Regions from separate parts of the Parafrankia sp. BMG5.11 genome, predicted to be linked through region 3. Evidence: riboswitches for the same ligand, from Rfam matches in the RefSeq annotation. Region 3 holds a riboswitch; each other region holds the start of a gene.
What was found. A riboswitch is a leader RNA that binds a small molecule or an ion and turns the genes downstream of it on or off. The one in region 3 is predicted to bind thiamine pyrophosphate.
Positions count from the first base shown of each region.

Region 1 (2,259 bases), on a different contig from region 3:
CGTCGACCGTCAGGGTGCGCCGGGCCACCTCCAGCCCCTTGGCGAACCCGCAGTAGGTGCAGGACGACAGGCAGGCGTTCGACACGTACAGCGGGGCGAACAGCCGCACCGCCCGGCCGAACCGGCGCAGCGTCGTCTCCCGTGCCGCCTGCGCCAGCTCCTCCAGCCGCCCGGTCGCGGCCGGCGACAGCAGGACGGCGAGGTCGGCGATGTCCAGCCGGCCGCCGGCGTCGGGCCGCCCGGCGGCGACGGCCCGGCGCAGGACGGCGTCGACCCTCGCCTCGTCGGCCTCGACCGAGACACGGGCGAGCGCCGGGATGTCGAGCGCGGCGAGCTCGCGGGCGAACAGCCCTGCCGGGCTGGCCATCAGCCGGCCCCGCCGGGCAGACCGCCGGGCACCGCGCCCAGGAAACCGGTGAGCGGAGAGGACGCCTCGGCCACGGTGGCGCTGCCCGCCCGCGGCCTGCCGGCGAGGTGGGCCATCCGCCCGGCGGTGGTCGCGAGCGCGAAGGCCCGGGCCATCGCGACCGGGTCGGCGGCGATCGCGATCGCCGTGTTGACGAGCACCGCGTCCGCCCCGATCTCCATCGCCTCGGCGGCGTCGGAGGGCGCGCCGATGCCGGCGTCCACCACCACCGGGACCCCGGCGGTCTCCACGATCGCCTCGATCGCGTCGCGGGTGCGCAGGCCGCGGTTGGAACCGATCCAGCTGCCCAGCGGCATCACCGTGGCGCAGCCGGCCTCCTCGAGCCGGCGTGCCAGCACCGGGTCGGCCGAGCAGTACGGGAGCACGGTGAACCCGTCGGCGACCATCAGCTCGGCGGCGCGCAGCGTCTCGATCGGGTCCGGCGCGAGGGTGCGCGGATCCGGCGTGACCTCGAGCTTCACCAGGGACGTCCCGGTCGCCGCGCGACCGAGCCGGGCCAGCCGCAGCGCCTCGGCCGCGTCCTGCGCGCCGGAGGTGTTCGGCAGCAGCGTCATGCCGGCCGGGACGAAGTCGAGCACGTCGCCCTCCCCCGCGCGGCTCAGGTCGACCCGGCGCAGGGCGACGGTGACGATGTCCGCCCCCGAGGCGACCAGGCTGTCGCGCATGACCGGATGGCTCGCGAACTTGCCGGTGCCGACGAGGAGCCGGCTGGCGTAGACGGTGCCGGCGATCCGGAACGGGTCGGGATGACCGCGCTCCGAATGGTCGGACTCCGGATGGTCGGAGTTGTCCGGCTCGCGTCGGACCTCGGTGACCCGCTGTGTCATCAGATGGTTCCTCCCCACGCGCGCATGACCGCGATCGGGTTATGCGGGTCGCCGGCGGCATGCTGGCCGGCCTCTCAGCCCGCGTCCGCGGGCTCCCCGGTCACGCCACAGTCTAAGCCGCCGCGCGCGGCGGACCAGCGGCTCCGGCGAACCCGGACAGACAACGCGTCCCGGTACGGCGTCCGGGAGCTCACCCGGGCCGGGATCGACCGGGCTCCCGCCGAGCGGGCCCGAGATCGAGCACGCGGATCGAATTCCAGATTTTGTGACGAACATCCCGCCCGTTCGGGTACATCTCACGGCCAAATGCGCAGTAAGACCACTGTCTGGCCGATCGGGCGGCCGATCGTAAACTGTGCATGTGGATTCCACCGTGGCCGACCCCGTCATAGGTCGTCTCCTGGACGGGCGGTACACCGCCCAGGAGCGGCTCGCCGTCGGCGGGATGGCGACGGTGTACGTCGCCCATGACAACCGGCTCGACCGGTTCGTCGCCCTCAAGATCATGCATCCGAACCTCAGCCACGATCCGGAGTTCGTGGCCAGGTTCCACCGGGAGGCGAACGCGGTCGCGCGGCTGAACACGCCGTGCGCCGTCTCGATCCTCGACCAGGGGTCCGACACCAGCCCGGCCGGTGTCCTGCACTACCTGGTGATGGAGCTGGTCCGCGGGCGCTCGCTGCGCCAGCACCTGGGGATGCGCGGGCGGCTCACCGTCGCCGAGGTCGTCGAGATCTTCGAGCCGGTGGCCGAGGCACTCGCCGCGGCGCACGCGGCCGGCATCATCCACCGCGACATCAAGCCGGAGAACATCCTGCTCGGTGACGACGGCCGGGTGAAGGTCGCCGACTTCGGCCTGGCCCGGCCGGTCACCAATCCCACGGCGGCCCTCACCGGCGGAGTGGTGATGGGGACGGTCGGCTACCTGGCCCCCGAGCAGGTCACGCACGGCACCGCGGGCATGCGCAGCGACGTCTACGCGGCCGGCGTGATGCTGTTCGAGAT
Region 1 is NZ_SJXI01000041.1:52,407-54,665, reverse strand. It holds gene thiH (2-iminoacetate synthase ThiH) at 1-367, opposite strand, end outside; gene E0504_RS27065 (thiazole synthase) at 367-1,254, opposite strand; TPP riboswitch at 1,249-1,363, opposite strand; gene pknB (Stk1 family PASTA domain-containing Ser/Thr kinase) at 1,628-2,259, shown strand, end outside.
Region 1: it holds a riboswitch for thiamine pyrophosphate, as region 3 does, so the genes downstream of both, E0504_RS27065 (thiazole synthase) here and thiC (phosphomethylpyrimidine synthase ThiC) in region 3, are expected to answer to the same signal.

Region 2 (2,259 bases), on a different contig from region 3:
AGCAGGCCTGGGCGGCGCTGCTCGCCGGCGGGCCGAACGCGGTGCTCGGCGGGTCCACGGCCGCCGCCCTCGACGGCCTCGTCGGCCACGGTGACGAGGTCGTGACGGTGCTGGTCCCGCCCGGGCGCCGCGGCACGCCCGTGGCAGGCGTCGTCTTCCGCCGCACCGCACGCCTGGCTCCGGCGGACGTCCACCGTGCCCGGCTGCCACCGCGGACGGCGCCGGCCCGCTCGGTGGTCGACATGGCCGAGTGGTGCAGCGGGCGCGACGGCGCCCGTGCCGTGATCAGCGACGCTCTCCTGCAGGGCTTCGTCACCATCGAGGCGATGCGCCGGGCGCTGGCGCGCCGCGGCCCGATCAGCCGCCGCACTCTGATCGCCGACACCCTCGACGAGCTGAACCGCCGGACTCCCCGGATGCTGAGCCTCCGGTACAAGCAGCTCGAGGCGGCGTTCGGGCTGCCTCCCTGTCGAGCGCTGGCCACCCCCTCCCCCGACGTTCCGACCGGCCGACTGGACGTCTGGTACGGGCCGTGGCGGCTGCTCGTGCGGGTCGGGCAGCCCGGTCCACGGCGGCCGCGGCCCGCCGGCCGGCGGATCCTCACCGTCAGGGTGGAGCAACTCTGGCAGGCGCCGGCGGAGACGGCCGCGCTGGTCGCCGCGGCTCTGCGGGAGCAGGTTCCGACAGAGGCCGCCGACCGGCCGGCCGTGCCGCCCGGGCCGGACGAACCGGCGACGGAATGGCACGAAACGGTACGTGACGAACATGGCGAAGCTGACCAAGGGGGTGGCGGAGGCCAGTCACCTGCCGTAGCGTCGTCCCAGATGCGGGAGCTTCCACCCTGGGAGGCTGAGAGGGCGGCCGGGCAACTGCCGGTGCCGCCGACCGCCTGAACCTGTCCGGGTAATTCCGGCGTAGGGAGTGATCAAGGTGGTGCGTCAGATCCGCCCGACGGATTCCGACAACACGGCGGCCGCGGCCTCCGGCACGGACGACGGCGCGGAGGGCATCCTGGCCCGACCGTTCCCCGGGAGCAGGAAGACCTACCTGGTCGGGTCCCGGCCCGACCTGCGGGTGCCGATGCGCGAGGTCGCGCTGAGCACGGGCGACAGCCTGGTCCTCTACGACACCTCCGGGCCGTACACCGACCCGGGCGCCGGCGTCGACGTGCGGCGCGGCCTGCCCGCGCTGCGGGCCGGCTGGATCGCCGCCCGCGGCGACACCGAGGAGATCGAGGGGCGTGCCGTCCAGCCCGCCGACGACGGACGGCACGGGCCTGACGGGCAGGCCGGTGACACCTTTCTCGGCTCGGGGCAGGCTCCGCGGCGGGCTACCGCCGGCCGCGCGGTGACCCAGCTCGCCTACGCCCGGCGGGGCGAGATCACCGCCGAGATGGAGTTCGTCGCGCTGCGCGAGGGCCTCTCTCCCGAGCTGGTGCGCGACGAGATCGCCACGGGCCGGGCGGTGCTGCCGGCGAACGTGAACCACCCCGAGAGCGAGCCGATGGCCATCGGCCGCAACCTGCTGGTGAAGATCAACGCGAACATCGGCAACTCCGCCGTCGCCTCCTCCATCGAGGAGGAGGTCGAGAAGATGGTGTGGTCGACCCGCTGGGGCGCCGACACCGTCATGGACCTCTCGACCGGGCGGAACATCCACACCACCCGCGAGTGGATCATCCGGAACTCCCCCGTCCCGATCGGGACGGTGCCGATCTACCAGGCGCTGGAGAAGGTCGGCGGCAAGGCCGAGGAGCTGACCTGGGAGGTCTACCGGGACACGGTGATCGAGCAGGCCGAGCAGGGTGTGGACTACATGACCGTCCACGCCGGGGTGCTGCTGCGCTACGTGCCGATGACCGCGCGGCGCAAGACCGGCATCGTCTCGCGCGGCGGCTCGATCCTGGCGGCATGGTGCCTCGCCCATCATGAGGAGAACTTCCTCTACACGAACTTCGCCGAGCTCTGCGAGATCCTGCGGGCCTATGACGTCACCTTCTCCCTCGGCGACGGCCTGCGCCCCGGCTCCATCGCCGACGCGAACGACGCCGCGCAGCTCGCCGAGCTCGCGACACTGGGCGAGCTGACCTCGGTGGCCTGGGAGCACGACGTCCAGGTGATGATCGAGGGGCCGGGCCACGTGCCCATGCACAAGATCAAGGAGAACGTGGACCTGCAGCGCGAGCTGTGCCACGACGCGCCGTTCTACACCCTCGGCCCGCTCACCACCGACATCGCGCCCGGCTACGACCACATCACC
Region 2 is NZ_SJXI01000059.1:318,503-320,761, reverse strand. It holds gene E0504_RS34345 (hypothetical protein) at 1-194, opposite strand, end outside; TPP riboswitch at 817-936, shown strand; gene thiC (phosphomethylpyrimidine synthase ThiC) at 934-2,259, shown strand, end outside.
Region 2: it holds a riboswitch for thiamine pyrophosphate, as region 3 does, so the genes downstream of both, thiC (phosphomethylpyrimidine synthase ThiC) here and thiC (phosphomethylpyrimidine synthase ThiC) in region 3, are expected to answer to the same signal.

Region 3 (2,259 bases):
GCGACAACGCGCCGCTGGATGACGACTGGTTCGCCAGCGTCGCGGAGCCGGGTTGGCAGCGCAAATGGCAGGACAACTTCGCCGCCAACCTCGGCGCCGGCTTCCCGGCCGAAGACCTTGTCAAGGACGGGTGGACCGATCTTGCCAAGCGGATGCGCGCCAACCTGCGCACCGTGCCGCCGTCCGAGTGGACCCCCGCCCGGATGATGGCGGCGTTCGAGGATGCCGATTACGAGAAGATGGAGCAGATCCGCCGCCGCGCCGAGGAACTGGTCAACGATCCGAACACCGCCGACGACCTGAAGGCATGGTATCGCCAGTTGTGCAAGCGGCCGTGCTTTCACGACGAATACCTGCAGGCGTTCAACCGGCCCGGCGTGAAGCTGATCCACACCGATGGGCAGGGCGTGTCCGCGATCACCGAAAAGGGCGTGATGGCCAACGGCACCGAGTACGAGGTCGACTGCATCATCTACGCCTCGGGGTTCGAGGTTTCGACCGACTACGTCGCGCGCGCCGGGTTCGACGCGGTGGGGCGGGACGGGCGAACGCTGTCGGAATACTGGGCCGGGGGGATGCGCACGCTCCACGGGTTGCACATCAACGGCTTTCCCAACCTGTTCATGGTCCAGCCGGCGCAAGCGGCCAACTTCATCGCCAACGTGCCGCACAACATCGTCGACCACGCCGATACCATCGCCAGCGTGGTGTCCGCCGCCGAGGAGCGCGGCGCGGCGACGGTGGAGCCGACGGCTGAGGCCGAGCAGGCCTGGCTCGACCTGCTGCGCACGGGCCCCGCGCGCGCGATCGGCAGCACGGAGTGCACGCCCGGATACTACAACAACGAGGGCAAGGGCTGGGGCGAGGACGCGCCGTTGTTCGTCGGCCACCCCGGCGGCGCGCTGGCGTACTTCGCGCACATTGATGCGTGGCGGAAATCGGGCCGGTTCGAAGGTCTGGAGTTCACCTAGACAGCCCGCCGGCACGAGCCTATCCATCCTGCATCCCCGGGGAGCCTGCGCCGCCATCGAGATATTTCGAAGGCGGTCAAAACTGGCTGAGAGGTGGGCTTCGCAACCCACGACCCGTCGAACCTGAACCCGTTAACACGGGCGGAGGGAGGGTCGCTGGCGAGGCGCTTTCCATCTGTCCACAGAGGAACTGCGCATGGCGGACATCAACTCCAAGCTCGAAATCGGCGTCACGACGGGAGCCATCCGCGGCAGCCGCAAGGTCCATGTCGGCCCGCTGGGCGTCGCGATGCGTGAGATCGTGCTGGAACCCTCTTGCGGTGAGCCGCCGGTGCGAGTGTATGACACCTCCGGTCCTTACACCGATCCTGCGTGCACGATCGACATCCGAGCCGGCCTGCCGATGATCCGCCGCGACTGGCAGCTCGCTCGCGCCGACGTCGAGGAATACGCCCCGCGTGAGGTCCGGCCGGAGGACAACGGCCAGCTCGGCCCCGATCGTTCAGGCGGCGTGCCCCCGTTCCCGACCGTACTGCGCCGGCCGCTGCGGGCGAAAGCCGGCGGCAACATCAGCCAGATGCACTATGCCCGTCGCGGCATCATCACGCCCGAGATGGAATACGTGGCGGAGCGCGAGAACCTCAGCCGCGAGCGCGCCGCGAACGAACGCGACGGCCAGGATTGGGGTGCCGAGATTCCCGACTACGTCACCCCCGAATTCGTCCGCGACGAAGTGGCGCGCGGGCGGGCGATCATCCCGTCCAACGTCAACCACCCCGAATGCGAGCCGATGGCGATCGGGCGCAACTTCCTGGTCAAGATCAACGCCAACATCGGTAACAGCGCGGTCGCCAGCGATGTCTCGAGCGAGGTCGACAAGATGGTCTGGTCGATCCGCTGGGGCGCCGACACCGTCATGGACCTCAGCACCGGGCGCAACATCCACGACACCCGCGAATGGATCATCCGCAACTCGCCCGTCCCCATCGGCACCGTGCCGATCTATCAGGCGTTGGAGAAGGTCGGCGGCATCGCCGAGGACCTGACCTGGGACATCTTCCGCGACACGCTGATCGAGCAGGCGGAACAGGGCGTCGATTATTTCACCATCCACGCCGGCGTGCGCCTGCCGTACATCCCGATGACCGCCAAGCGCGTGACCGGTATCGTCAGCCGCGGCGGCTCGATCATGGCGAAATGGTGCCTCGCGCATCACAAGGAGTCGTTCCTCTACGAACGCTTCGACGAGATCACCGAGATCATGAAGGCGTACGACATCGCCTATTCG
Region 3 is NZ_SJXI01000015.1:170,324-172,582, forward strand. It holds gene E0504_RS11675 (NAD(P)/FAD-dependent oxidoreductase) at 1-971, shown strand, start outside; TPP riboswitch at 999-1,138, shown strand; gene thiC (phosphomethylpyrimidine synthase ThiC) at 1,168-2,259, shown strand, end outside.